One region of the Streptomyces sp. NPDC059008 genome, then DNA from elsewhere that is predicted to be linked to it. Evidence: riboswitches for the same ligand, from Rfam matches in the RefSeq annotation. Region 1 holds a riboswitch; the other holds the start of a gene.

What was found. Region 1 has a riboswitch for thiamine pyrophosphate ahead of ACFWZH_RS21820 (thiamine ABC transporter substrate binding subunit). Riboswitches for the same ligand answer to the same signal wherever they lie in the genome.
Region 2: it holds a riboswitch for thiamine pyrophosphate, as region 1 does, so the genes downstream of both, thiO (glycine oxidase ThiO) here and ACFWZH_RS21820 (thiamine ABC transporter substrate binding subunit) in region 1, are expected to answer to the same signal.

What each region holds. Positions count from the first base shown of each region.
Region 1 covers NZ_JBHYJC010000018.1:40,694-44,175, forward strand. Annotated here, with positions in the region: gene ACFWZH_RS21815 (ABC transporter permease) at 1-390, opposite strand, end outside; gene ACFWZH_RS21820 (thiamine ABC transporter substrate binding subunit) at 429-1,532, opposite strand; TPP riboswitch at 1,637-1,757, opposite strand; gene rlmN (23S rRNA (adenine(2503)-C(2))-methyltransferase RlmN) at 1,791-2,897, opposite strand; gene ACFWZH_RS21830 (hypothetical protein) at 3,151-3,482, shown strand, end outside.
Region 2 covers NZ_JBHYJC010000054.1:5,743-9,224, forward strand. Annotated here, with positions in the region: gene ACFWZH_RS34815 (thiazole synthase) at 1-109, opposite strand, end outside; gene thiS (sulfur carrier protein ThiS) at 221-436, opposite strand; gene thiO (glycine oxidase ThiO) at 433-1,671, opposite strand; TPP riboswitch at 1,669-1,781, opposite strand; gene ACFWZH_RS34830 (NAD(P)/FAD-dependent oxidoreductase) at 2,006-3,247, shown strand; gene ACFWZH_RS34835 (Rv2175c family DNA-binding protein) at 3,430-3,482, shown strand, end outside.

The sequences.
Region 1 (3,482 bases):
GACCGAGGTGTCCAGGCGCAGCCCCCACAGGTCGTCGAGCAGCCCGCCGCGCCCGACCAGCGCCAGGAAGGCCGAGCCGACGACGACGGTCGGCAGCACGAACGGCACCGCCACCACCGCCCGCAGCAGCTGTTTGCCGGGGAAGTCGAAGCGCGCGAAGACATAGGCGCCGGGCAGCGCGATCAGCAGCGTCAGCCCGGTCGAGGCGGCCGCCTGCCAGAGGGTGAACCACAGCACGTGCACGACATCCGGGTCGCTCAGCACGGCGCCGAACCGGCTCAGTTGCCACTGCCCGCCGTCCTTGAGTCCGCGCCCGACGATCGCCACGACCGGGTAGGCGAAGAACAGCGCGAAGAAGGCGAGCGGCACGGCCATCAGGCCGAGCCGCACCGCCGTTCCCCGTGCGGGCCGTCTGCTGCGGGCGCCGGCTACTTCAGGACGAGCGAGGACCACTGCTTGATCCACTGTTCGCGGTTCTCGGCGATGTCCTTCGGGGCCAGCGTCGCCGGCTTGTCGATCTTCGCGCCGTAGGTGGTGAACAGCTCCGGCAGCTTGGCGTCCTTGCGCGCCGGGTTGACGAACATCTGCAGCGGCACGTCCTCCTGGAACTTCTTGCTCAGCAGGAAGTCCAGCAGCGCCTTGCCGCCCTTCTCGTTCTTCGCGCCCTTCAGGAGGCCGCCGAACTCGATCTGGCGGAAGCAGGTGCCGGTCGCGACGCCGGTCGGGGCCTGCTCGGGCGCCGGCTTCTTGCCGAGCACCTCGACGGGCGGGCTGGAGGCGTAGGAGACCACCAGCGGCTTGTCGCCCTTGCCCTTGCCGGCCCCGGAGCCCGAGAACCGCTCGTTGTAGGCCTGCTCCCAGCCGTCGACGACCTCGACGCCGTTGGCCTTGAGCTTCTTCCAGTAGTCCTGCCAGCCTCCCCCACTCTCGGCTTCGCTCGAGCGGGAGGTGCCCCCATCGCCGTAGGTGGCGACGGTGGCGAGCTGGAAGGCGAGCCCCGGGGAGGAGGTCGCGGCGTTCTCCGTGACGAGCAGCCCCTTGTACCGGGGCTTGATCAGATCGTCGAAGGTCTTCGGCGGCGCGATCTTGTGCCGGTCGAAGTAGGCCCGGTCGTAGTTGACGCAGATGTCGCCGTAGTCGAGCGGGGTGACGCGGTGCCTGCCCTTGTCGAGCTGCAGCGCGGCCGGGACGCTGTCCAGCCCCTTGGCCTGGTACGGGCTGAAGAGGTCCTCGTTCAGGCCGCGTGAGAGCAGGGTGTTGTCGATGCCGAAGAACACATCGCCCTGGGGGTTGTCCTTGGAGAGGATCGCCTGGTTGACGGCCTTGCCGGCGTCTCCGCTCTTGAGGAGCGTGACCTTGTAGCCGCTCTCCTTCTCGAAGGCCTTGAGCAGCGGCTTGGGGAAGGAGTCGTGGCTGACGAGCGTGACGGTCTTGGCGTCCGCGTCGCCGCCCGAGGTGCCGCATGCGGCGAGCGCGGTCATGCCGAGCGCGGCGGTGAGGGCGCTCGCGGTGATCCTGCTGGTGGTTCTCACTGATTTCCTCCTGGCTGGCCAGGAAGAGACGCGGCCCCGCCCGGTGTCCGCAGCTCACGGCGTCCGAAGACGCGCGCGAAGGACATCCGGGCAGGGCGCAACAGCATGAGTGACGACCGAACTTCCTACCCGGAATGACCCGGGCGAGGTTCAAGGGTCTGCGGGCACCGTAGGACTACGACGCTTCCGCACTCTCAGCGCTGTGGCGCTCCCCTGTCGGAATGTGCATTTGTTCGACGACACCGTACCAGCGGGCGCTCAGCGCTCCGAGGCGGCGAGCTGCCCGCAGGCCCCGTCGATCTCCTGACCGCGGGTGTCGCGGACGGTCACCGGCACGCCGTGCGCCTCGATGGCCTGGACGAACGCCCGCTCGTCCTCAGGGCGCGAGGCGGTCCACTTCGAGCCGGGCGTCGGGTTCAGCGGAATCAGGTTCACATGGACCCGCTTGCCCTTGAGCAGCCGTCCCAGCAGGTCACCGCGCCATGCCTGGTCGTTGATGTCCCGGATCAGGGCGTATTCGATCGAGATGCGCCGCCCGGACTTCTCCGCGTACTCCCAGGCCGCGTCCAGCACCTCACGCACCTTCCAGCGCGTGTTGACGGGGACGAGGGTGTCGCGCAGCTCGTCGTCCGGCGCGTGCAGCGACACCGCGAGCCGGCACTTGAAGCCCTCGTCGGCGAACCGCAGCATCGCCGGGACCAGGCCGACCGTGGAGACCGTGATCCCGCGCTGGGACAGGCCCAGGCCGTCCGGCTCGGGGTCGGTCAGCCGCCGGATGGCGCCGACCACCCGGTTGTAGTTGGCGAGCGGTTCGCCCATCCCCATGAAGACGATGTTGGACAGCCGCGCCGGTCCGCCCGGCACCTCGCCGTCGCGCAGCGCGCGCATCCCGTCCACGATCTGGTGCACGATCTCGGCGGTGGACAGGTTGCGGTCCAGCCCCGCCTGGCCCGTGGCGCAGAACGGGCAGTTCATTCCGCAGCCGGCCTGCGAGGAGATGCACATGGTGACCCGGTCCGGGTAGCGCATCAGCACCGACTCGACGAGCGTGCCGTCGTGCAGCTTCCACAGGGTCTTGCGGGTGGTGTCGTTGTCGCACGAGATGTGCCGTACGACGTTCATCAGGTCCGGCAGCAGCTCGCTCGCCAGCTTCTCGCGCGCCGCCGCCGGGATGTCGGTCCACTGCGCCGGGTCGTGCGCGTAACGGGCGAAGTAGTGCTGCGACAGCTGCTTGGCGCGAAACGGCTTCTCGCCGATCGCGGCCACCGCTTCACGGCGCTCGACGGGGGTGAGATCGGCAAGGTGCCGAGGGGGCTTCTTGGCCCCGCGCGGCGCGACGAAAGTGAGTTCTCCGGGTGCAGGCATGGTGGGTCCAGTGTCGCAGATCATCTGAGGCGCCCCAGGTGACGGCGGGGTGGGGACGGTCACCCTCCGTCGTCATCCGTCATCGTCGGCCCACCTCGCAGGCCCAGGGACGGCCCAGCGGCTCCCTGTTCCAGCGACTGCGACCCTGCCGCACGACGGCTGCGCGTCCGCCCCTATACGAGTCTGGCATCCCACTGGGGCCCGGCACGAAAGGCAACGTGCGGTACGAATCAGCTGACCTAGCCTCTTGAGGATGCGCATAGATCAGATGGCCCCCTGGCTCCACGAGCATGATGCGGCCCCGCAGACCGTGCTCCTATCGGCCCAGTTCGATGCGTACCTCAGCGCGCTCCCGTGGGCAGGCAGCGGGATCGACTGGCGGAACCTGCCGCACCGCTCGCTGGCGCTGGACGGCATCTCGGACGACGAGGTTGTGCATTGGGCCCGTCAGACGCCCTTGGCCTTGCACGCCCATGTCCTCGTCATCGACTCGGCTACGGAGCCAGGGGTGCTGTGCCGCTTCGAGGACGCCATGCGGGACTTCGAGCTGCTCTCCAACCGACCCGAGCTCTATATGTGCGGCAC
Region 2 (3,482 bases), on a different contig from region 1:
CCTGCACGGTCGGGTCCAGCCGCCGCATGGCGACCGTCGTCAGCTCTGTACCGGAGGCGAGCAGCGCGCGCTCCAGGACGTCGAGGCTGGGCACCCCGCCGGTCCCCATGATCAGGCGGGACCGGAAGGTGGTGCCGGCGATGGTGAGGGGGTCGGGGCCGGCGGCGGACGGGGCGGGGGCCGCCCCTCGGGACACCTCGGTATCGGTCATGTCTGCGGATCAGCCTCCCTGGACCGCGGTGAGCACCTCGACGCGGTCACCTTCGGCGAGCGGGGTGGTGGGCCACTGGGTGCGCGGCACCACGACTTCGTTGAGCGCCGCGGCCACCCCGGTGGGCGCCGCGGACAGGGTCGCGACGAGCCGGTCGAGGGTGAGTCCGCCGGGGATCTCGCGGGCCTCGCCGTTGACCGACACGGAAACACTGGCGCTGCTCATACGGGCTGCTCCTCCAGGAAGCGGGCGCGCGCGGCCCCCGGGGCGGCGGTGAGGGTCCCGCCACGGGAGAAGCGCGCGGGGGTGAAGGGAAGGGCCTCGTCGGGGACGTTCCCGGTGGCCAGCACCTCGGCCATCACGTCACCGGTGACCGGCGTCAGCAGGACCCCGTTGCGGAAGTGCCCGGTGGCCAGGTGGAGGCCGGGCAGAGCGGTCGGCCCGAGGAGCGGCGCGTTGTCGGGGGAGGTGGGGCGCAGCCCGGCGCTGGTCTCCACCAGCGGCAGCTCGGTGATGCCGGGGACCAGCTCGTGGGCGTCCCGCAGCAGCTCGTAGACCCCGCCCGCGGTGACGGTGGTGTCCCAGCCCAGCTCCTCCATGGTGGCGCCGACGACCAGCTCGCCGTTCTCCCGCGGCACCAGGTAGAGGGGGTTGCCGCGCACGACCGCCCGTACGGTGCGCGACAGGAAGGCCGGGGACCCGGCGGGCACGTCCGGCAGCCGCAGCCGCAGCACCTGTCCCTTGACCGGCCGGACGGGCGGCAGCACCTCGTCGGGGACGCCGGTCAGGCGACCGATGTGGCTGCCCGCCGCGAGCACGGTCTGCCCGGCCGACAGCCGTGTGCCGTCGGCGAGTTCGGCGCCCGAGGCGCGGCCGCCGTCGAAGGTCAGCCGCTCGACCCGGCTCCGGTGGAGGACCACCCCGGCCCGTTCGCAGGCCACCAGCAGGGCGCTCGCCAGCCGCCGCGGGTCGACCTGGTGGTCGCCGTCGACCCGCAGGCCGCCGCGTACGCCGGGGGCCAGCATCGGCTCCAGGCGGCGGCACTCGCGGCCCGTGAGCCACTGTGAGTCCAGGCCCGAGCGGATCTGCAGGGCGTGCAGTTCGCGCAGGTGGGCGCGGTCGTCGGCGTCCAGCGCGACGGCCAGGGTGCCGCACCGCCGGTAGCCGATCGACGTCCCGGCCGCCTCCTCCAGCTCCTCGGTGAACCGCGGGTAGCGCCGCGCCGAGTCGAGATTGAGGGCCAGCAGGGTCTGCTCGCCGTAGTGGAGCTCGGTGACCGCGGCCAGCATTCCGGCCGCGACGCGGGCCGCGCCGCCACCGGGCGCCGGGTCGGCCACCGTGACGGTCAGCCCGCGGCCGGCCGCCCGCCAGGCGGTGACCAGGCCGATGACGCCGCCCCCGATGACGAGCACATCAGGGTGCCCGGTGACTGGTTTCGATGGTGTGGCAGATGGATGCATGGGCGTCCAGCCCCTCCCTTCGCCGGCATGACCCGGATCAGGTTCGTACGGTCGGAGGCCGGCCAGCCTCCCTCTCAGCCCGGTGCGTCCGGGCTCCCGCGAGTGCGTGTAGCCGTCACCCTAATACGGGGCGCGAGCCGGGGTAAGGGAACGGTCGGCGTACACGGGGGCCGCGGCTGTCGGGGGAGCGGCACCGGTGGCGCGTGCGTGGCCGTGCCGTCCCCGGAGCCCGCGGGGCGGGGCACGGGCCCCTGGAGCGCGGTCATGACGCTGTGTCAGAGATCTCGTCGCGCGGTGCTGCGAGCGGCGTCGCACACCGTCCTAGAGTGATCGGGTGAGCGAGCAGAGCACATCCTCCCAGTCTCCCGGCCACCCGCCGCGCGTCGTGATCGTCGGCGCCGGAATCGCGGGCGTGCAGACCGCGGTCGCCCTGCGTGAACAGGGGTGGCGCGGCGCGATCACGCTGCTCGGTGACGAGCCCCACCAGCCCTACGACCGCCCCCCGCTGTCCAAGGCGGTGCTGCTGGGCAAGGCGGACGGCTCCGCCTTCGACGTGGACTTCGCCGCGCTCGACATCGAGCTCCACCTCGACCGCCGGGTCACCGCCCTGGTGCCGGACGCCCACCGGGTCGAGACGGTCCGGGGCCCGGTCTCCTACGACTACGCGGTGATCGCGACCGGCGCCGCCCCGATCACGCTGCCCGGGAGCGAGGGCCTGCCCGGCGTCCACCTGCTGCGCACCCTCGACGACGCCGAGCGGCTGCGCCCGGTGCTCGCCGCCCAGCACGAGATCGTGGTCGTCGGGGCGGGCTGGATCGGCGCCGAGTTCGCCACCGCGGCGCGCGAGGCGGGCTGCGCGGTCACCGTCGTCGAGGCCGCCGACCGCCCACTGGCCGGGGCACTGCCCGCCGAGGTCGCCGCCCATATGGCCGGCTGGTACGCGGACGCCGGCGCCGAGCTGCGTACCGGCGCCCGGGTCGCGGCCGTCACCGCCGGCCTGGTCACCCTCGAGGACGGCGCCACGCTGCCCGCCGACGCCGTGGTCGTCGGGATCGGGGCCCGGCCCGCCACCGCCTGGCTGGCCGGCTCGGGCGTCGAGGTGTCCTCCGAGGACGGCTCGGTGCTGGCCGACGACCGGCTGCGCACCTCCGTGCCCGATGTGTACGCGGTCGGCGACTGCGCCTCCTTCCCGTCCGCCCGTTACGGCAGCCGTCTGCTGATCCACCACTGGGACAACGCCCTCCAGGGCCCCCGTACGGTCGCCGAGAACATCGCCCGCGGGGAGGCGGAGGGGATGGTCTACGACCCCGTCCCGTACTTCTGGTCCGAGCAGTTCGGCCGGTTCGTGCAGTACGCGGGCCATCACGGGGACGCCGACGAGCTGGTCTGGCGCGGTGACCCGGCCCAGGCCGCCTGGTCGGTGATCTGGCTGCGGGGCGGACGGCTCGTCGCGTTGCTGGCCGTGGGGCGGCCGAGGGACCTCGCCCAGGGGCGCAAGCTCATCGAGCGGGGTGTGACCCTCGACCGGGACCGGGCCGCGAACGCCGCCGTGCCGCTGAAGGCCGCGGTGCAGTAGGGCGGACCCGGGTGCCGGACTGCCGGGCGGGCGCGGCGGGCGTGGAGGCGCGCCGGACCTGTCCGTCGGCAGGTGTGCCGACGGCCGTGTCGACAGGCGTGTCGTCACCCTCCGGTGTGCCGGAGGCCCCTGATGGCGATGCCCGGCTACCGACTGTCAGTGCGAGGTGGCAGGCTTGTCCTGTGACCGAGATTGACGCAAACATCGATGGACTCGTCCCCGCCTGGCTCACCCT